One region of the Janthinobacterium sp. CG_23.3 genome, then DNA from elsewhere that is predicted to be linked to it. Evidence: riboswitches for the same ligand, from Rfam matches in the RefSeq annotation. Region 1 holds a riboswitch; the other holds the start of a gene.
What was found. A riboswitch is a leader RNA that binds a small molecule or an ion and turns the genes downstream of it on or off. The one in region 1 is predicted to bind glycine.
Positions count from the first base shown of each region.

Region 2: another riboswitch for glycine. It lies ahead of gcvT (glycine cleavage system aminomethyltransferase GcvT); the one in region 1 lies ahead of ACFDR9_RS26815 (D-amino acid dehydrogenase).

Region 1 covers NZ_JBJXIB010000208.1:188-4,968, reverse strand. Annotated here, with positions in the region: gene ACFDR9_RS26825 (hypothetical protein) at 1-2,254, shown strand, start outside; gene ACFDR9_RS26820 (sulfite exporter TauE/SafE family protein) at 2,367-3,197, shown strand; glycine riboswitch at 3,368-3,467, shown strand; gene ACFDR9_RS26815 (D-amino acid dehydrogenase) at 3,633-4,781, shown strand, end outside.
Region 2 covers NZ_JBJXIB010000127.1:2,107-17,340, reverse strand. Annotated here, with positions in the region: gene gcvT (glycine cleavage system aminomethyltransferase GcvT) at 33-1,154, opposite strand; glycine riboswitch at 1,233-1,341, opposite strand; glycine riboswitch at 1,367-1,469, opposite strand; gene ACFDR9_RS22770 (ATP-dependent Clp protease proteolytic subunit) at 1,669-2,229, shown strand; gene ACFDR9_RS22765 (hypothetical protein) at 2,385-2,642, opposite strand; gene ACFDR9_RS22760 (hypothetical protein) at 2,841-3,179, opposite strand; gene ACFDR9_RS22755 (DUF1631 family protein) at 3,160-5,385, shown strand; gene ACFDR9_RS22750 (membrane-associated phospholipid phosphatase) at 5,589-6,176, shown strand; gene smc (chromosome segregation protein SMC) at 6,356-9,877, shown strand; gene ACFDR9_RS22740 (cell division protein ZipA C-terminal FtsZ-binding domain-containing protein) at 9,874-10,989, shown strand; gene ligA (NAD-dependent DNA ligase LigA) at 11,002-13,389, shown strand; gene galU (UTP--glucose-1-phosphate uridylyltransferase GalU) at 13,393-14,286, shown strand; gene def (peptide deformylase) at 14,283-14,819, shown strand; gene ACFDR9_RS22720 (hypothetical protein) at 14,856-15,234, shown strand, end outside.

The DNA of each region.
Region 1 (4,781 bases):
GATCGTGCTCGACTACGAAGTCGGCGCCGCCGGGCTGGCCGACGGCGGCTGGTTCAAGGCGACCTTTAAATTCTATTCCGATTGGGCGCTGTTCCAGACCAGCGATCCGGCCGCCGCCAACTATGTCAGCGCCGAATACCAGGCTGGCCCGCTGGCGCCCGGCCAAAGCCCAGGCACGGTGCAGTCGCTCAGCGTGCGCTTCGACCAGAAGGGCCACGAGCGGCCGTTCCAAAAGGCGGTCATCGTCGACGTCGTCGACGGTTACCTGAACGCCGGCGACCATATCATCGTGCGCCTGGGCGACCGCCGCGGCGGCGGCGCCGGCACGCGGGTGCAAACCTTCGTCGAGGACCGCTTCCGCTTCCGCTGCTACGTCGATCCGCTGGGGACGTCGCGCTTCGCGCCGGTGCCGGGCGACGTGGTGATCGACGTCGCGCCCGGCGCGCCGGCGCGCCTGCTGGTGGCCGGGCCGCGTTTCGCCCGACCCGGCGAGCGCCTGCCGTTCCGTTTTTCGCTGCAAGACCGTTGGGGCAACGCCTGCCTGGGGGCCGGCGGCGCGCTGCTGGTGCGCGCCTTCGCCGGCGCCGCGCAGGTGTACCAGGCGCGCCACGCCGTGCCGACGGAGGGCTGGGCCAGCGTCGGCGTCGACGACCTGCCGGCCGCCGCCGGCGAGCTGCGCGTGCTCGCCGAGTACGTCGGCGGCGGCGCCGTGCGGCCCGCCACGGCGCTGGTGGAGGTGGCCGCGCGCTTCCCGGCGCCGCGCTCGTTCTACGCCGATTTGCACGTGCACGCCAGCGACACGGTCGGCACCAACAGCCCGGCCTACAACGCCGCCTACGCCCGCGACATCGGCGGCATCGACGTGCTGGGCTACACCGCCAACGATTTCCAGATCACCGACGCCAACTGGCAATTGGGCGTGGACACGGTTGAAGAGTTCAACCAGCCGGGCCGCTTCGTCTGCTATCCGGTGCAGGAGTGGTGCGGCAGTTCCACCGCCGGCGGCGACCACAACGTGGTCTTCCTCGGCGACGAGGCGCCCGATTTCCCGTACAACCGGCGCGGCGAGCATAACCGCACCTTCGTCTGGAACGAGGACATGAAGGGCGACGCGGCGGAACTGGGCCGCTGGCCGGTGGAGGAGTTGTGGGCCGCCTACGTCGACGAGCCGGAGCGGCACCTGATCATGCCGCACGTCGGCGGCCGACGCTACATCCCGGACTGGCACCACCCGGAGCTGGAGCGGCTCGTCGAAATCGCCTCGAGCTGGGGCCATTTCGGCTGGTTGTACCAGGACGTGATCGAGCGCGGCTACAAGATCGGCGTCGCCGCCAGCGGCGACGAGCACCGCGGCCGGCCCGGCGGCGGCCCGCCCGGCACCCAGGTGTTCGGCGTGCACGGCGGCCTGACCGGGGTGCTGGCCGAGCGGCTCGACCGCCATAGCATCGGCCGCGCCCTGCGCGCGCGCCACACCTGGGCCACCACCGGCGAGCACAGCGCGCTGCTGGTGCGCTGCGGCGCCCACCTCCAGGGCGACGAATTCCGCCTGCGCGGGCCGGCCACGCTGGAGTACGACTTCCTCGGCGCGGCCGGCTGGGAGGAATTGGCCGCCTACGACCACAGCGGGCGCATCTGGCAGCGCAACCTGCACCGGGAGTTGGGGTTTTCCGAACGCCTGATCCGCCTGCGCTGGGGCGGCGCGCGCATACCGGACCGCTACCGCTGGGCCGCGTGGCAGGGCCGCATCACGATCCGCAACGGCACCATCAACCGCTTCCAGTCGCACGGCTTCGAGCACGACGAGGAGGTGTGCTGGCGCGCCGGGCCGACCGAGATCGGCTTTCGCAGCGAGACCTACGGCGACGCCGACGGCGTCGAGATCGACGTCAGCAACCTGCGCCACTGCAGCGTCAAGGTCGAGGGCACTATCGACAGCTACGCCAAGACCGGCGACCCGCTCAAGCGCAACCCCTTCGTCCACGCGCCGACGTTTTGCTGGGAGGTCAGCGGCGAACAGCTGCTGCGCGACGGCGGCATGCGCCTGGAACTGGGCGGCACCGAGCTGTTCCTGGCGCTGGAGCGCCTGACCGAGCGGGCGCTGCCGACCAGCCTGGCCGGCGCGCTCGACGTGGCGCCGGCGAACGGCCCGTTCGGCCACCGTCCGGTGTACCTGTTCGGCCGCCAGCGCGACGACAGCAAGGTCTGGTCGTCGGCCATGTTCATCGACTTCGACGACGCTAATGGCGTCTCGTAGGTCGGATGGGTGGAACGGCTAATCCGACGCCAGTCGGGTTACGCCCTGGCGGGCTAACCCGACCGACGAAAATCGGCGCCGCCAGCGGGGCGCGGCGCGTTCGGCTATATTCTTGTCTGCTGTTCATTCGCAGCTGACGCGCCGCGCCTTCCGCGGGCCTCCGATCCACGCCCACGCCCCGTCTTCACCGATGATCACCGATCCGATTTTCTACGCCGTCGCCATTCCCGCCGTCCTCTTGATCGGCGTTTCGAAGGGCGGCTTCGGCGGCGCGCTGGGCGGCGCCGCCGTGCCGCTGATGGCGATCGCGCTGTCGCCGCGGCAGGCCGCCAGTATCGTCTTGCCGCTGCTGTGCCTGACCGACCTGGTCGGCCTGCGCGTCTACTTCGGCAAATGGGACGCGCGCATCGTGCGCGCGCTGATTCCCGGCGCCCTGGTCGGCGTGGCGCTGGGCGCGCTGACCTTCGGCCTGTTCAACGAATCGACGATCCGCCTGTTGATCGGCGCGATCTCCGTGCTGTTCGTGGCCAGCCGCTGGCGCGACGCCAAGGCGCAGGAGCAGCGCTCGCCGCCGTCGAAGGTGGCCGGCGCCTGCATGGCGGCGGTGTCCGGCTTCACCAGCTTCGTCGCCCACGCCGGCGGCCCGCCGGTGCTGATGTACCTGCTGCCGCGGCGCCTGGACAAGGTCACCTTCCTGGCCACCATCAACGTGTTTTTTTTGATCACCAACGCCGTCAAGCTAGTGCCGTACGCGTGGCTGGGCCAGTTCAGCGGCGCCAACCTGCTGGCCAGCCTGACGCTGGCGCCGCTGGTGCCGCTTGGCGTCGCGCTGGGCGTCTGGCTGCAGGAACGCGTCAGCACCGTGTGGTTTTTCCGGATCGCGCAAATCGGCCTGCTGGTCACCGGCGTGCAGCTGATTTACCAGGGCGCCAACGGCCATTAAATACCCGGCGCGCGGCGTGAAACGGCGCCGTTTCGCCCAACGGCGGTCGGCGGCCGCCGTCGAAAACAACTATTCGTCAGAAAAAGTTTGAAATTGCCACCGTCCTTGCTGTAAGCTAGCAACGCTCGTTCGCGCAAGCGGCGGCAACGATTTGAATTGGCTTTGCGCCATACGTGATATCGGGAGAGCCTGTACGGCGGTTACCCGCAGGACAGCGCCGAAGGAGCAACCGCCCCGGAAACTCTCAGGCAAACGGACCGATATTGCAGTTGAACTCTGAAGAGCTGCCGGAGCTTTCGTCGTCCGGTGCACCGAAGGAGCAAGCGATGCCCGCCCCAAGCGGCCATACGTGAATCTCTCAGGTCCAGAACAGAGGGGGTGTCCGCTGCGCGTGTGTGCGCGGATTGAACCCCGACGTGTTGGAGCTTGACGAGTATGAAAACTATTGCAGTTATCGGCGGCGGAATCACCGGCGTCACCACCGCCTACGCGCTGGCCAAACGCGGCTTTGCCGTCACCCTGATCGAAAAACACCGTTACGCCGCGATGGACACCTCGTTCGCCAACGGCGGCCAGTTGTCGGCCTCGAACTCGGAGGTGTGGAACCACTGGTCGACCATGCTCAAGGGCATCAAGTGGATGCTCAAGAGCGACGCGCCGCTGCTGGTCAACCCGAAGCCGAGCTGGCACAAGCTGACCTGGTTCGCCGAGTTCATCGCCGCCATCCCGCATTACAACAAGAACACCGTCGAGACCGTGCGCCTGGCGATCGCCGCGCGCCAGCACCTGTACGCCTGGGCCGAGGAGGAGGGCATCGACTTCGACCTCAAGCAAAAAGGCATCCTGCACATCTACCGCGACAAGGCCGGCTTCGACCACGCCGCCTCGGTGTCGACGCTGCTGGCGCAGGGCGGGCTGGAACGGCGCGCGGTGACGCCGGCGGAAATGCGGGCGATCGAACCCACGCTGGCCGGAAAATACTACGGCGGCCACTTCACCGAGAGCGACGCCACCGGCGACATCCATAAATTCACCAGCGGCCTGGCCGCCGCGATCGCGCGCCTGGGCGTTGATTGCCGCTACGGCCAGGACGTGCAGGCGATCAGCGCCGACGCCGGCGGCGCCAGCATTACCGTCGGCAGCGGCGACGAGACCAGCACGTCGCGCTTCGACGGCGTCGTCATCTGCGCCGGCAGCGCCAGCCGCGCGCTGGGCGCGGCGTTGGGCGACCGCGTCAACATCTACCCGGTCAAGGGCTACTCGATCACCGTCAACCTGAACGACGCGCAAAGCCAGGCGGCGGCGCCGACGGTGAGCCTGCTCGACGACGCCACCAAACTGGTCTGCAGCCGCTTCGGCGCCGACCGTTTCCGCGTCGCCGGCACGGCCGAGTTCAACGGCTACAACCGCGACATCCGCGCCGACCGCATCCGCCCAATCGTCGAGTGGGTCGAGCAATGCTTCCCCGGCGTGAGCACGCGCAGCGTGGTGCCGTGGGCCGGCCTGCGCCCGATGATGCCGAACATGCTGCCGCGCGTCGGCCGCGGCCGCCTGCCTTGCGTGTTCTATAACACCGGCCACGGC
Region 2 (15,234 bases), on a different contig from region 1:
ATAGTTTTATGGATTGCTGTGGCGCCGATGGATCAGGCAACCAGGATTTTACCGTTGCGCACGAACGGCAGCTTGACCACGGTGGCGGCCAGCTTCTTGTCGCGGATTTCGACGTGCACGGTGTCGCCCAGCGCGACGCCGTTCGGCACCCGCGCCAGCGCGATCGCCTGCTGCATGGTCGGGCTGAAGGTGCCGCTGGTGATCTCGCCGACGCTGTCGCTGCCGCCGACGATGACTTTCTGGTGGGCCCGCAGCACGCCGCCTTTTTCGCGCAGGATCAGGCCGACGAACTGGGCGTTCTGGCCCATCGCCAGCAGCGCCGCCTTGCCGATGAAGTCGCGCTCGCTGACCAGGTCGATGGTCCAGGCCAGGCCGGCGTCGAGCGGGTTGACCGTCTCGTCCATGTCCTGGCCGTACAGGTTCATGCCCGCCTCCAGGCGCAGCGTGTCGCGCGCGCCCAGGCCGGCCGGTTTCACGCCGGCCGCCGCCAGGGCGTTCCACAGCGCCTCGACCTGGCTGGCCGGCACGCCGATTTCAAAGCCGTCCTCGCCGGTGTAGCCGGTGCGCGCCACCATCACCTCGCCGAAGGCGCTGCCCTTGACGATGACGGCGTTGAACGGCTTCAGGCCCTCCGAGGCGGCCAGGGTTTCCGGCAGCACCTGCCAGACCTTGGCGCGGGCGTTCGGACCTTGTACCGCGACCAGCGCCATCGGCTCGGCGCCGTCGCGCCGCTCGGTGACGCTGACGCCGCTGTTGCTGGCCGCGTTCTGCGCCTTGATCCAGGCGATGTCCTTGGTGGCGGTGCCGGCGTTGACGACCAGGCGGAACCAGCCTTCGTTCATGAAGTAGACGATCAGGTCGTCGATGACGAAGCCCTGCGGGTTCAGCAGGCACGAGTACAGCGCCTTGCCGGCCACCTGCAGCTTGTCGACGTTGTTGGCCAACAGGCCGCGCAGGAAGGGGCGCACGTTCTCGCCCTCGAGGTCGACGACGCACATGTGCGAGACGTCGAACATGCCGACGTCGCTGCGCACCGCGTGGTGTTCTTCGATTTGCGAGCCGTAGTTGACGGGCATGTCCCAGCCGCCGAAATCGACCATGCGGGCGCCGGCAATACGGTGGGCGTTGTTAAGTGGGGTCGTAAGTAGCGTCATGAAATCCTCGGGGCCATTGGTAAAGGGGTTAACGGAGCAGACAAGGAAACGCTTTGCAGCCATTTTCCGCATGTGATCGCTGACCCCTCTGTCCTTGGTACCTGAGAGATTACGGGGCAATGTCGCCCCGTCGCACCTTCGGTGGATCGCCGGCGTGACGCCGCGACCGCTCTCCAGAGTTGAGCCGTGGCGCGGCGGATGGCCGCGCCACGGTCCCTTGATCGGTCCTTTTGCCTGAGAGTTTTTGGGTAGTGCCCCTTCGGCGGCAACGCGGGTGTCTGCGACACCGGCGTTGCCCTCTCCCGATCAAGAGTGCAGAATATATGCCAGCGGGGCCTTTCTGTCAATCTGTTCGGCGCGCCGGCGGCGGCCCGCCGCGCCGGTCGTGGCTGCTTGACGGCGTGCTTGCGGCGGGTAAAATCCGCTGGATGGCACGCACGCTTGACGCCGGCCCTCGGCCAGTCGCGCGCCTCTTTGCTAGAATCAATTATTCCCACTTTTTAAAGTGAATGCCATGAGCGACGAACAAGAAAAGACGGACGGACACGCCTATTTCACGCTGTCGGGGGACGTCAACAGCGACATGGTCAGGCGCGTCTTCGACGCCGTTGCCGACATGACCGAAGACAAGATCAGCACGGCCCACGTGCTGATCCAGTCGAACGGCGGCTATGTCAGCGACGGCATCTGCCTGTACAACTTCCTGAGCCAGTTGCCGCTCACCTTCGTCACCTACAACGCCGGCGCGGTCGCCTCGATCGCGGTGACGCTGTTCCTGGCCGGCGGGCGCCGCTACGCCAGCGAGACGGCGCGCTTCATGGTACACAAATCGCACGCCACGGCGTCGCCGGGGGCGCGCCCGGACGCGCTGAAAATCATTGTCGACGGCTTGCGCGCCGACGACCTGCGCACCGAGCAAATCCTCAAAAAGCACGTCGCGCTGACGCAGGAGCACTGGCTGGTGCACGCTTATTCGGACCTGCACCTGACGGCCCATGAGGCGCTGGCCGTCGGCATGGTCGACGGCGTGGCCAACTTCTCGCCGCCCAAGGGCGTGCGCCTGACCAATATATAACCGCGGCGGCCGCGCCTACTATTTTCTGAAAGAAGCCCGCGGCGGCGGGCGTTCCCGCTTTCTTGATGAATGAATCGACAAGGGCCCGCCAGCGTTGTCGCGCTGGCAGGCCCTGCCTTGTCTTGCGAAATCGCGCCGCGCGAGTCGGCGCCGGCTTAACGCCCGGTTTTATTGCTTGAGCGGCTGGTTTGGTTCTGCTGGCCGCCCGTGCCGCCGCCCGACTGCTTGCTGCCGCCGGTGTCGGACCCCGACTGTTTGTTCGCATCGTTTTTGTGGCTTTGCTTACCTGCCTCCACATGCTGCTCGTGGGTGCCGCCCTGGTTGCCCGAGCGCGAGCCGGACGAGCTGCCGCCGGAACCTTGCGAGCCGGATTGTTTGTTGCCCTGACTACCTTTTTGGTTCGAGTTCATCATGATTCCTTTAAGTAATGGAAAAAGTCACTCTCCGGATATCAGCGCTGGAGGGAGGCAAAGACAATCTTCCCCTGGCACATGCGTTTCCGGTGACGCAATGATGCGATCCTGATCATGTGTTCGGTATCGGATACCTTCCCGCCCGCATGTAGGACAAACACTGATGCGGCTACCACTTTATCGTGTTAAATGAATTATTCAAGGCGCTTTTTCACACTTTTCCGCCGGGGCCGGTCGGGCGCTCGCGCCAGCATTGCCATGGTAGCGAAGCGGCGCCGCCGATCGTTGACTAGCGCCAAGTGCGCGCGTGACGAAGCGCAATGTTTTTACGGTGTAAAATTTGCGCCGGAACAGTTGTTTGTTTCCATTTGGCCATTGCCATATGGCAATAATATGCAAGAATGTGGTATACCGGCGGAATGTTCCCGTCGTCACCTTTCCGTAGCGGGACATCATGCTTTCACAGACAACAACTGGCGCGGCGCCGAAGAAAGTGGTGTCGCCGCGGCATGCGTTGTTGGAAAGCTTGATCGACATCGTCGGCCAACATGTCAATGCGCAGTTGCTGGCGCTGGCGGGGCGCGTCTCGGCCGCCTTGCTCGACGGCGCCGAGGCCGGCGACGCCAAGTCGGTGCACCAGCGCTTCAAGGCCGGCAAGCTGCTCAAAAACAACAGCTATGGCTTCCTGCACCTGGCCTCGACCAGGTTGGAGCGCGCGCTGCGGCGCGAACTGGCGCAACTGGCGCCGGCGCCGAAGGCCGCGACCAGGCCCGCCCAGGCGATGACGCTGGTGCCGTACGAGGCGATGGACACGCAGGTCGCGTTTGCCGCGTTGAGCCGGCCGTTCGACGTGATGTACGCCGAGCAACTAGCCACGCTCAACGTGCGCTTGGCCTTCCTTCTCGATCGCGGGATTTTGCGTCCCGGTCAAAATCCCTTCCGTCCCGGCGTTTTTCTAATGTCCCTGCAAGAAACCTGGTGCGAATTCGAACCCGAACCCGACTCGAGCAAGCTGTTGCTGCCCTTCCTCAAGCCGGGGCCGTTTCTCGATTTGGGGCCGATGTTCGAAGCGCTCAACCTGGCGTTGATGCGCAAGGGCGTGCTGCCCGGCGCCGACGCGGCGCTGCGTCCGCGCCGCGCCGACAGCCACGACGCCACGCCGAAGCAAGCGAAGGCGCCCAGCCAGGTCGTGCTGGCGCAGCAGTTGCGCCAGTTCTTCGCCCAGACGGAAAATGCCGCGCCGGCCGGCGCAGGCCGCGCGCCGACGCCGGTCGGCCTGTCGCTGCCGCCCGAGTTGTCCCTGCCGCACTTGCCGAACTTGCCGAATCCTCCGGGCGCGGCCGGTCCACCGGCGGTCGGCTGGCAGCAGGGCGCCGCGCAGGGTTTCCACGGCGCCGTCGACAACCAACTGGCGCACCGGCTCAGCCAGATCGGTGCGAAACAGCCCTTGCTGTCCTTCCTGTCGCGGCTGCAGGGCGCGCCCGCGCCCGACGGCGCCGCCGCGCCGGCGCGTGCGCATAACGTCATCTACCTGCCGAAGATCAAGGAAAGCGCCCCGCAGGGCAGCCTGAGCCGCGCCGACGAAAGCACCATCGATTTGCTGTCGGCCATTTTCGAGACCGTGTTCCAGGACAAGAATATCTCGCAGGAAATCCGCGACCTGATCCGTTTCCTGCAAATTCCGGTGCTCAAGGCGGCGCTGGTCGACAAGGATTTCTTTTTCCAGGAAGCCCATCCGGCGCGGCGCATGATCGACTTGCTTTCACGCATGGGCTGGGAGCAGCGCAAGGGGCCGGACGATCCGCTGTTCCAGGCCATGCAGCGCAGCGTCGACCGGGTCGGGCGCGAATTCGACCACGAGGTCTCGGTGTTCGCGCAGGCCGTGACGGAGCTGGAGGCGTCGATCCAGGCCGAGGAGAAGGCCGCCGCGACGGCCATCGCCGCGCCCATCGCCACGGCGCTCAAGCGGGAACGCCTGGCGCAGGCGGCCGCCGCGGCCAGGGGCGCGGTGGCGCTGCGCCTGGGCGGCGGCGATGTCGCGGCGGTGGTGGTCGCCTTCCTGGAAAACCAGTGGGTGGCGGTCATGACGATCGCCCACAGCGTCGAGGCGGAGCGCGCCGGCGCCGTCAACAACGCCACCCGCACGATGGACGAGCTGATCTGGAGCGTCAAGCCGAAGCCACTGACGGAGGAGCGGCGCCAGTTCATCGGCAAGCTGCCGGCGTTGTTGTCGGCGCTCAACAAGTGGCTGGACATCATTCAGTGGCAGGATGCCGAGCGCCTGCAATTTTTCGCCGAGCTGGCCGAGTGCCACGCCTCGATCGTGCGGGCGCCGTTGGAGCTGTCGCCCGAGCGCCAGGTGGAAATCGCGCTGGAGGTGGCGCAGCAGGATGCGCAGCGGCGCCTGGCGTTGCAAGAGCGCGCCGCCGAGGAGGTGCCGGCGGCGGACGACGCCGTGCTGGCGGTCGAGGCGCTCCAGCGCGGCATGTGGATGACGTTCGCCCAGGCCGACGGCGCCGCTCGCAAGGTCAAACTAGCCTGGATCAGCCCGCTGCGCACGCTGTACATCTTTTCCGCCGACAGCCGGCGCGAAGCGTTCTCGCTGTCGGGCGAGGCGTTGGCCAGCGCGTTCCGCGCGGGGCGGGTGGAGTTGGCCGGCGTCGACGGCATGGTCGGGCGCGCCTTGCAGCAGGCGCTGGGGCGGGTTGCCGTCAACGACGTCGGCGTCACCGCGTTGGCTTGATAAAAAAACAAGGGGAGCGACCCTGGGGGCGCGCGTTCCCGCCTTGGCGCCGGCGGGCTGGCCCGGGCCTCAGCTTGAACGGCGCGCGCCTCGTACAAGCGCACTCAGTCGTATCATGGCATAGTGCAGTCCTCCAATAAGCGAAAAGTTATCGAAATATGAATTGGTGGCATGGTTTAAGTCTAATAGGGAGCATGGCCGTGATGGCGCCCGCCGGCATCGCCATTGCCGTATGGTTGGCGGGCGGAAATTCCTGGCGCCTGGCGCTGCAATGGTGCCTGTTGTTCGGCGCCGGCATGGCGCTGGTAGTGGCCAGCAAGGTGGCGTTTATCGGCTGGGGCATCGGCATCAGCGCGATTGAGTTCGCCGGTTTCAGCGGCCACGCGATGCGCGCCGGCGCGGTGCTGCCGGTGGCCCTGTTCGTCATTCTCAGCGGCGCCGCGCCCGTGCCGCGTTACGCCGGCGCCGCCGTCGGCGTGCTGCTGGCCGTGCTGGTGTCGATTTCGCGTGTGCAGGTGCACGCCCATTCGGCGTCCGAGTCGATCACCGGCACCGTGCTCGGCTTGCTGGTCGCGGCCCTGTTCATCCGCCAAGCCGGCGCCACGCGCGAGCCGGTAGTAAGCCGGTTGTTGGTGGCGCTGAGCATGTGCGCCCTGTTGTGGACGCCGAACGTGGAACCGCTGCCGACCGAGCAGTGGATGACCAGGTTGGCGCTGCACTTGTCCGGCCACGAGCGGCCTTTCGAACGCAGCCACTGGAAACTGGCGCAACGCCACCCCTTGCTGCGCTGACCGGCGCGGCGCGCCGCACGCGCGGTTGTGGCCAGTTTTGCGCCGCAAAATGGTATGATGATCTACTTTTCACAGGAGCAAATCGGCGGCCGTCGCCGCGACGCGCCGGGCTCGACGCGCTTGCGCCGCCTTGCCCCGTGAGAAAACAATGCCAGTCGAGGCGAGGAATCTGAAACAACGTGCGTCTATCTTCCATTAAATTGTCGGGATTCAAGTCCTTTGTCGATCCCACCAATTTCCAGGTGCCCGGGCAACTGGTCGGCGTCGTCGGTCCCAATGGTTGCGGCAAGTCGAACATCATCGACGCCGTGCGCTGGGTGCTGGGCGAATCGAAGGCGTCGGAGTTGCGCGGCGAGTCGATGCAGGACGTTATCTTCAACGGCTCGACGCACCGCAAGCCGGCCGGGCGCGCCTCGGTCGAACTGGTATTCGACAACAACGACGGCAAGGCTTCCGGCCAGTGGGGCCAGTACGCCGAAATCGCCGTCAAGCGCACGCTGACGCGCGACGGCACCTCGACCTACTACATCAACGGCCAGCCGGTGCGCCGGCGCGACATCCAGGACATCTTCCTGGGCACCGGGCTCGGGCCGCGCGCCTACGCCATCATCGGCCAGGGCATGATTTCGCGCATTATCGAGTCGCGCCCGGAGGAGTTGCGCGTGTTCCTCGAGGAGGCCGCCGGCGTCTCGAAGTACAAGGAGCGCCGCCGCGAGACCGAAAACCGCTTGCACGACACGCGCGAGAACCTGCTGCGCGTCGACGATATCTTGCGCGAGCTCAACGCCAACCTGGAAAAGCTCGAGGCGCAGGCCGTCGTCGCTAACAAATTCCACATGCTGCAAGGCGACCAGGAAGAGAAGCAAAAACTGCTCTGGCTGCTGCGCAAGAACGAGGCGCAACAGGAGCAGACGCGTTTTTTCCGCGAGGTCGAGCAGGCCCAGACCGACCTGGAGGAGCAGACCGCCAAGCTGCGCCACGTCGAGCTGACGCTGGAGCAGATGCGGCAGGCCCATTTCGCCATCGGCGACCGCTTGCACACGGCCCAGGGCCACCTGTACCAGACCAACGCCGAGATCGGCAGCCTGGAGGCGCAGATCAAGTTCGTCATCGAGTCGCGCGCGCGCCTGCAGGCGCAGCTGGCGACCTTGACGGCGCAGCGCGACCAATGGCAAGCCCAGGCCCAGGAGCAGCAGGAGCAGATCGAGGAAGCCGATTTCCGCCTCGAAGAGCTGGCCGCGCGCGTCGAGCAGTCGCAGATGGCGGCCGAGCAAAAGAACGAGCAGTTGCCGGCGCTCGACCTGGCCTGGCGCGAGGCGCAGCGCAAAAGCACCGAGTCGCGCGCCAAGATCATGCAGGCGCAGCAGCAGTTGGAGCTGGAGTCGGCGCACCAGCGCAACGCCGCCAACATCCTGGCCGGCCTGCTGTCGCGGCGCGAGCGGCTGCAGCAGGAAAAGAACGGTTTGAACCTGCCCGACGGCAGCCATCTGGCGAACATGAAGATGCAGCTGGAGGAAAAGCAGCAGGCGCTGGAGGAGCAGGGCTTTTACCTGGAGGAGGCGCTCGAGCAGCAGCCGAAGCTGGAGCGCGAGCGCCAGCAGGCGCAAACCCAGGTCAACGCCGAAACGGCCGCCAACGCCCAGCTGGAGGCGCGCCTGAACGCGCTGCGCCAGTTGCAGGAGCGGGTGCAAACCCAGGGCAAGGTGCAGCCTTGGCTGAAGCGCCACGAACTCGACGCCTTGCCGCGGCTGTGGCAAAAGCTGCAGATCGAGCAGGGCTGGGAAAGCGCGATCGAGTCGGTGCTGCGCGAGCGCACCGGCGCGCTGCAAGTGTCGAACATCGACTGGGCCAAGGCCTTCTTCGGCGACGCGCCGCCGGCCAAGCTGGCGTTGTTCGCGCCGGCGCCGGCCGCGCCGGCGCCGGAGCTGGCCGGCCTGAAGCCGCTGCTGAATGTGCTGAAGCTCAACGACCCCGGCCTGCGCGGCCTGCTGCAGGACTGGTTGCACAACGCCTTCGCCAGCGACGACGCCGCCGAGGCGCTGCGCGAGCGCGCCACATTGCCGGCCGGCGGCTATTTCGTCACGCGCCAGGGCCATGTGATCGGCCAGTCGAGCGTGCGCTTCTACGCCGCCGATTCGGAGCAGGAGGGCATGCTCGGGCGCCAGCAGGAAATCGACAACCTCGACAAGCAGTTGCGCGCCCAGCAGTTGCTGGCCGACGAGGCGCGCGCCCGCTTGGTGCGGGCCGACGCCGGCGTCGCCAACCTGACGCGCCAGCTGGCCGAGCTGCGCCAGCGGGTGCAGTCGCTGACGCAGTCGGTGCACACCTTGCAGCTCGACGTCGTCAAGCTCTCCGAGGTCGAGGCGCGCTTCAACCAGCGCAGCGGGCAGATCCAGGCCGACCTGGCCGAGATCGGCGCGCAGGAGGCCGAGCAGATGCAGGTGAAGATGGAGTCGGAGGAAAAGTTCGAGCAGCTCGACTGCGACCTCGGCGACCTGCAGCAGGCGCACGAGGACGGCCACACCGACTTTTTGAACCAGGAGCAGCGCCTGACGGACGCGCGCGAGCGCTTGCGCGAAATGGAAAGGGCGGCGCAGGAGGCCGAGTTCGCCGAGAAGTCGCAGCGCGCCAAGATCGAGGAGCTGCGCCGCGGCATCGCCACCGCCACCACCCAGGCGGCCCAGGTGACGGTCAGCCTGCAGGCAGGCCAGCGCGAGCTGGCCAACCTGGAGTCCGGCGCCGCCGCCGACGGCTTGCAGGACTTGCTGGAGCGCCGCACCACGCAGGAGCGCGCGCTGGCCGACGCCCGCCACGAACTCGACCAGATCACCCAGCAGCTGCGCCTGTCCGAGGACGCCCGCACCCAGTCCGAGCGCAGCCTGCAGCCGCAGCGCGACAAGATCATGGAAATGCAGCTCAAGGAGCAGGCCGCGCGCCTGAACCAGGAGCAGTTCGCCCAGCAGTTGCTGGAATGCGGCGCCGACGAGGCGGCTTTGAGCGGCAAGCTGCACCCGGACATGCGCCCGTCCTATCTACAGGGCGAAGTGACGCGCCTGGGCAACGCCATCGCCTTGCTGGGCGCGGTCAACCTGGCCGCGCTCGACGAGCTGGCGCAGGCGTCGGAGCGGAAGAACTTCCTCGACGCCCAGAACGCCGACCTGGTCGAGGCCATCGACACGCTCGAGGACGCGATCGCCCGCATCGACAAGGAAACCCGCGAGTTGTTGCAGGACACCTTCGACAAGGTCAATTTCCACTTTTCCGAGCTGTTCCCTATCCTGTTCGGTGGCGGCCAGGCCAGGCTGACGATGACCGGCGACGAAATCCTCGATTCCGGCGTGCAAGTCATGGCCCAGCCGCCGGGCAAGAAGAACGCCACCATCCACCTGCTTTCCGGCGGCGAAAAGGCGCTGACGGCGACGGCGCTGGTGTTTTCGATGTTCCGCCTGAACCCGGCGCCGTTCTGCCTGCTCGACGAGGTCGACGCGCCGCTGGACGACGCCAACACGGAACGTTTTTGTAGAATGGTCAAACGGATGTCCGACCAGACCCAATTCCTTTTCATCTCGCATAATAAAATTGCGATGGAAATGGCCCATCAATTGATCGGTGTGACGATGCAGGAACAAGGCGTGTCGCGCATCGTGGCGGTGGATATGGAATCCGCCGCAAACTTCGCATCCGAGGCGCAAGCAGCATGACAGACTTACAAATGACACTGTTCGGGGCCGGCGGCGTATTCATCGCCGGCGTTTTCTCCTACAACAAATGGCAGGAGCACAAGGCCAAGAAAAGCGTCGAACGGGCGTTTTCCAACGACCACGACGACGTGCTGATGCGCTCCGGCGCCGGCGCCAGCGCGCCGGCGGCGCCGGCCGCGGCGCGGCACGAGCCGAGCTTCGAGGCCGGCGACGGCGCGTCGGCCGGCGCCGGCGCCGGCGCGGCGGCGCAGCCGTGCGCCGATCCGCTCGACGCGCCGGCGCGCAGCGCCGACATGGCCAGCCCGGCGGCCGAGCTGGCCACCAGCCTGGTCGACCCGCTGATCGACTGCCTGCTGCCGCTGGCGCTGGAGGCGCCTGTGCGCGGCGACAAGATCCTGCCGGTGCTGCAAACGCTGCGCCTGGTCGGCAACAAGCCGGTGCACTACATCGGCCTGCACGTCAACGGCGACTGGGAACCGATCACCCACGGCGGTGTCTATACCCAGTTGCAGGGCGGCGTGCAGATGGCCAGCCGCACCACGGCGCTGAACGAACTGGAGTATTCGGAACTGGTGACGCGCCTGCGCGGCGTGGCCGACGACATCGGCGCCGAGCCGGCGATCCCGGACATGATCGAGGTCATGGCCGAGGCGCGCACGCTGCACCGTTTCGTCGCCGGCCACGACGCCCAGCTGGGCGTGAACCTGCACACCAACGGCGCGCCGTGGGCCATCAGCACGCTCATCGGCGCGCTGGAAAAGCAGGGCTTCGACCTGCGCCCGGACGGCCGCTACGTGATGCCCGACGGCGACGGCGCCTTCCTGTTCTCGCTGTCGACCAACGTCACGCTGGCCGAGGAAACCACGGCCCGCCTGACCTTGCTGCTGGACGTGCCGTGCGTGGCGCCGGCGCGCGACGGCTTCGGCGCGATGGTCGCCTGCGCCCGCTCGCTGGTGGGCCGGCTCGACGCCACCATCGTCGATGACAGCAACCAGGCCCTGTCGGACGCGGCCCTGGCGGAAATTGCCGGCCAGGTGCTGGAGTTTTACCAAGAGATGGAAGCGGCCGACATTCCGGCCGGTTCGACCCGCGCACTGCGTTTATTTAGCTGAGTTCCGTAGCAGATGACCGATACCACCGAGCCGGCGCGCATCGCCGAGCTGACCGTTGAACTGAACCGCCACCTGCACGCCTACCACGTGCTGGACGCGCCGACCATCCCGGACGCCGAGTACGACCGGCTGTTCCTCGAACTGCAGGCGCTGGAGGCGGCCAACCCGGCGCTGGTGGCGCCCGACTCGCCGAGCTTGCGCGTCGGCGCGGCGCCGCTGCCGCAATTCGACCAGGTCACGCACACGCTGCCGATGCTCTCGCTCAACAACGGCTTTTGCGACGAGGACGTCGATAATTTCGACCGCCGCGTGCGCGAGGGCCTCGACGCGGTCCACGTCGAATACGCCGCCGAGGTCAAGTTCGACGGCCTGGCCATCAACCTGCGCTACGAGCACGGCCTGTTCGTGCAGGCCGCCACCCGCGGCGACGGCGCCACCGGCGAGGACGTCACCGCCAACATCCGCACCATCGCCGGCATTCCGCTGCGCCTGCACGGCGCCAACGCGCCGACGCTGCTCGACGTGCGCGGCGAGGTGATGATGTTCAAGGCCGACTTCGCCCGCCTGAACGCGCGCCAGCGCGACGCCGGCCTGAAGGAATTCGCCAACCCGCGCAACGCCGCCGCCGGCAGCCTGCGCCAACTCGATTCGCGCGTCACGGCGCAGCGCACGCTGCGCTTTTACGCCTACGGCATCGGCGCGCTGGAAGGCGCGCCGATGCCGCGCTCGCACTCGGCCTTGCTCGACTGGTACCAGCAGCTGGGGGTGCCGGTGTCGACGGAGCGCGCGGTGGTGGCCGACGCCGCCGGCCTGCTGGCCTATTTCAGGCAAATCGGCCTGAGCCGGCCGACGCTGCCGTATGACATCGACGGCGTCGTCTACAAGGTCAACCTGCTGGAAGACCAGCGGCAGCTGGGCTTCGTGTCGCGCGCGCCGCGCTTCGCGCTGGCGCACAAATTCCCCGCCGAAGAGGCGCTGACGCTGGTGCTCGACATCGAGATCCAGGTCGGGCGCACCGGCGCGCTGACGCCGGTGGCGCGGCTGGCGCCGGTGTCGGTGGGCGGCGTCACCGTCACCAACGCCACCCTGCACAACGAGTCGGAGGCGCGGCGCAAGGACGTGCGCGTCGGCGACACCGTCATCGTGCGCCGCGCCGGCGACGTCATTCCCGAGGTGCTGGCGGTGGTGCTGGAGAAGCGCCCGGCGCCGGAGCCGGCGCAGTTCGCCATGCCGGGCCATTGCCCGGTGTGCGGCTCGCACGTGGTGCGCGAGGAGGGCGAGGTCATCGCGCGCTGCTCCGGCGGCCTGTTCTGCTCGGCCCAGCGCAAGGAGGCGATCCGCCACTTCGCCGGCCGCCGCACCATGGACATCGAGGGCCTGGGCGAGCGCTACTGCGACACGCTGGTGGAACTGGGCTACGTGCACGGCGTCGCCGACCTGTACAAGCTGAGCCTGGACAATTTGCTGGAAATGAAGGTGCGCGCCGACGCCGACGAGCTTGGCGCCTGCGCCGAGCAAGCGGCGCCGCACAGCGCCGCGCCGGCCGCCGCGGCGGCCAAGGTGCCGACCAAGTGGGCCGAAAACTTGCTCGCCGGCATCGCCGCCAGCAAGGCGCCGCCGCTCGAACGCCTGCTGTTCGCGCTGGGCATCCGCCACGTCGGCGAGTCCACCGCGAAAACCCTGGCCGAGTGGCTCGGCACGCTTGACCGGGTGCGGCGCGCGCCGGCGGCGTTGCTGCGCGTGCTGCCCGACATTGGCGGCACGGTGGCCGACTCGATCGCCGACTTCTTCGCCGAAGAAAAGAACCAGCAGGCGCTGGACGCCTTGTTGGCGGCCGGCGTGGCGCCGCGCGACGAGCACGCGCCGAGCCCGAAACTGCGCGGCCAACTGGAGCAGGTCAAGCTGTTGGCCGCGCTCGGCATCCCCAAGCTGACCGAACCGCGCAGCAAGCAACTGGTCGAGCGCGGCGTCACGCTGGCGCAACTGGCCGGGCAGGGCGCGTCCTACCACGCCGGCCTGCCGGCGGCGGTGGCCGAGGCGCTGGCCGCGTGGCTGGGCGACGCCGCCAACCGCGCCTCGCTGCGGCGCCTGCACGCGCTGCGCGAGGAGCTGCTGGCGCTGGTGCCCGAAGTGGTCGAGGTCGAAGGCGGCTTGAGCGGCAAGACCTTCGTGCTGACCGGCACGCTGCCGACCCTGGGCCGCGACCAGGCCGCCGCGCTGATCGAGGCGGCCGGCGGCAAGGTGTCCGGCTCGGTGTCGAAGAAAACCGCCTACGTCGTGGCCGGCGCCGACGCCGGCAGCAAACTGCTCAAGGCGCAGGAGCTGGGCGTGACGATACTCGACGAGGTCGCGCTGCTGGAGCTGCTGGTCGCCGTTTCAATCCCAACACAAGAAGAATAGAACATGGTAAAAATTAAAAAAGCGGTATTTCCCGTCGCGGGCCTGGGCAGCCGGTTTTTGCCGGCGACCAAGGCGCAGCCGAAAGAAATGCTGCCCATCGTCGACAAGCCGCTGATCCAGTACGCCGTCGAGGAGGCGGTCGCCGCCGGCATCACCGAAATGATCTTCATCACCGGGCGCAACAAGCGCGCCATCGAAGACCATTTCGACAAGGCCTACGAGCTCGAAACGGAGCTGGAGGCGGCCGGCAAGAAGCAGTTGCTGGAAATCGTACAGAACGTCATCCCGAAACACATCAGTTGCATCTACATCCGCCAGTCGGCCCCGCTGGGCCTGGGCCACGCGGTGCTGTGCGCGCGGCCGGTGGTCGGCGAGGAACCGTTCGCCGTCATGCTGGCCGACGACTTCATGGACGCCGGCGATGGCGTGCGGCCGGTGTTGGCGCAGATGACCGAGGTGTATCTGCGCGAGCAGTGCAGCGTGCTGGCGGTGCAGGACGTGCCGCGCGCGCAGACCGGGCAATACGGCATTGTCAGCGCCAGCGCCTACCAGCCGGGGCTGGAGCTGGTCTCCGGCATCGTTGAAAAGCCGGCCCCCGGGCTGGCGCCGTCGACCTTGGCCGTGGTCGGCCGCTACGTGCTGTCGAACCGCATCTTCAATTACCTGGAGCACCTCGGCAGCGGCGCCGGCGGCGAGATCCAGTTGACCGACGGCATCGCCGCGCTGATGCAGGCCGAGCGCGTGCTGGCCTACCGCTACGCCGGCCAGCGCTACGACTGCGGCTCGAAACTGGGCTATTTGAAGACCATGACGGCAATCGGCTTGAAGCACCCGGAGACGGGCGCGGCCTATCGCGAATTCCTGCGCCAGGTACACATTGAATTGGGGACGGCATGACGGTACGTGAAATTTTGAAGATGGGCGATCCGCGCTTGTTGCGGATGGCCGAGCCGGTGAGCGAATTCGGCACCGCCGAACTGGACGCGCTGATCGTCGACCTGTTCGACACCATGTACGCTGCTAACGGCGCCGGCCTGGCGGCGCCGCAGATCGGCGTCAACCTGCAAGTGGTGATCTACGGCTTCAAACAAAACACCCGCTACCCGGACGCGCCGCAGGTGCCGGAAACGGTGCTGATCAACCCGCTGCTGACGCCGCTGTCGGACCGCAAGGAAGCCGGCTTCGAAGGCTGCCTGTCGGTGCCGGGCTTGCGCGGCAGCGTGCCGCGCTGGGCCGATTTGCGTTACGAGGGCGTCGACCAGTTCGGCAACCCGATCAGCCGCGACGTCGACGGCTTCCACGCCCGCGTGGTGCAGCACGAGGTCGACCACCTGCACGGCATCCTGTACCCGATGCGCATCGTCGACTTCACCCAGTTCGGTTTCACCGAGGTGATGTTCCCGGAGATGGACCCGAACGACGACGATTGAGGCGTTGCCGCGGCGGGGGCGGGAAGTCGCCAGCCAATGGCATACCAGCGCGCGTGCGCGAGCACATGGCTGGCCGAAGGGAAACAGTCCTGCGAGCTGGAATATGCAACGCGCCATTTCCGAGGGACCGGCGTGCAAGCCGACTACGCGCGGTTGATCCGGGACTGGGGCGAAGGATACCGCAGAGGCGAGCGGCACGAAGCTGATCTCGCCTGGATTTATACGTTCGGACCGGACAAGCTGCGCGACTACGAGCGCGCATGGATGTGGATCAGCCTGGGTAAGGAGCGAAACTCGTCATTACCTTCCCATATATTGTCGCAGCAAGAAAAAGAAGACCTGCTAAACATGGTAAGGTCGCAGGTCGCCGAGCGCGTGCGCCTCAGGATCGACGGCGAGTCGGAAAGAGAAGCGT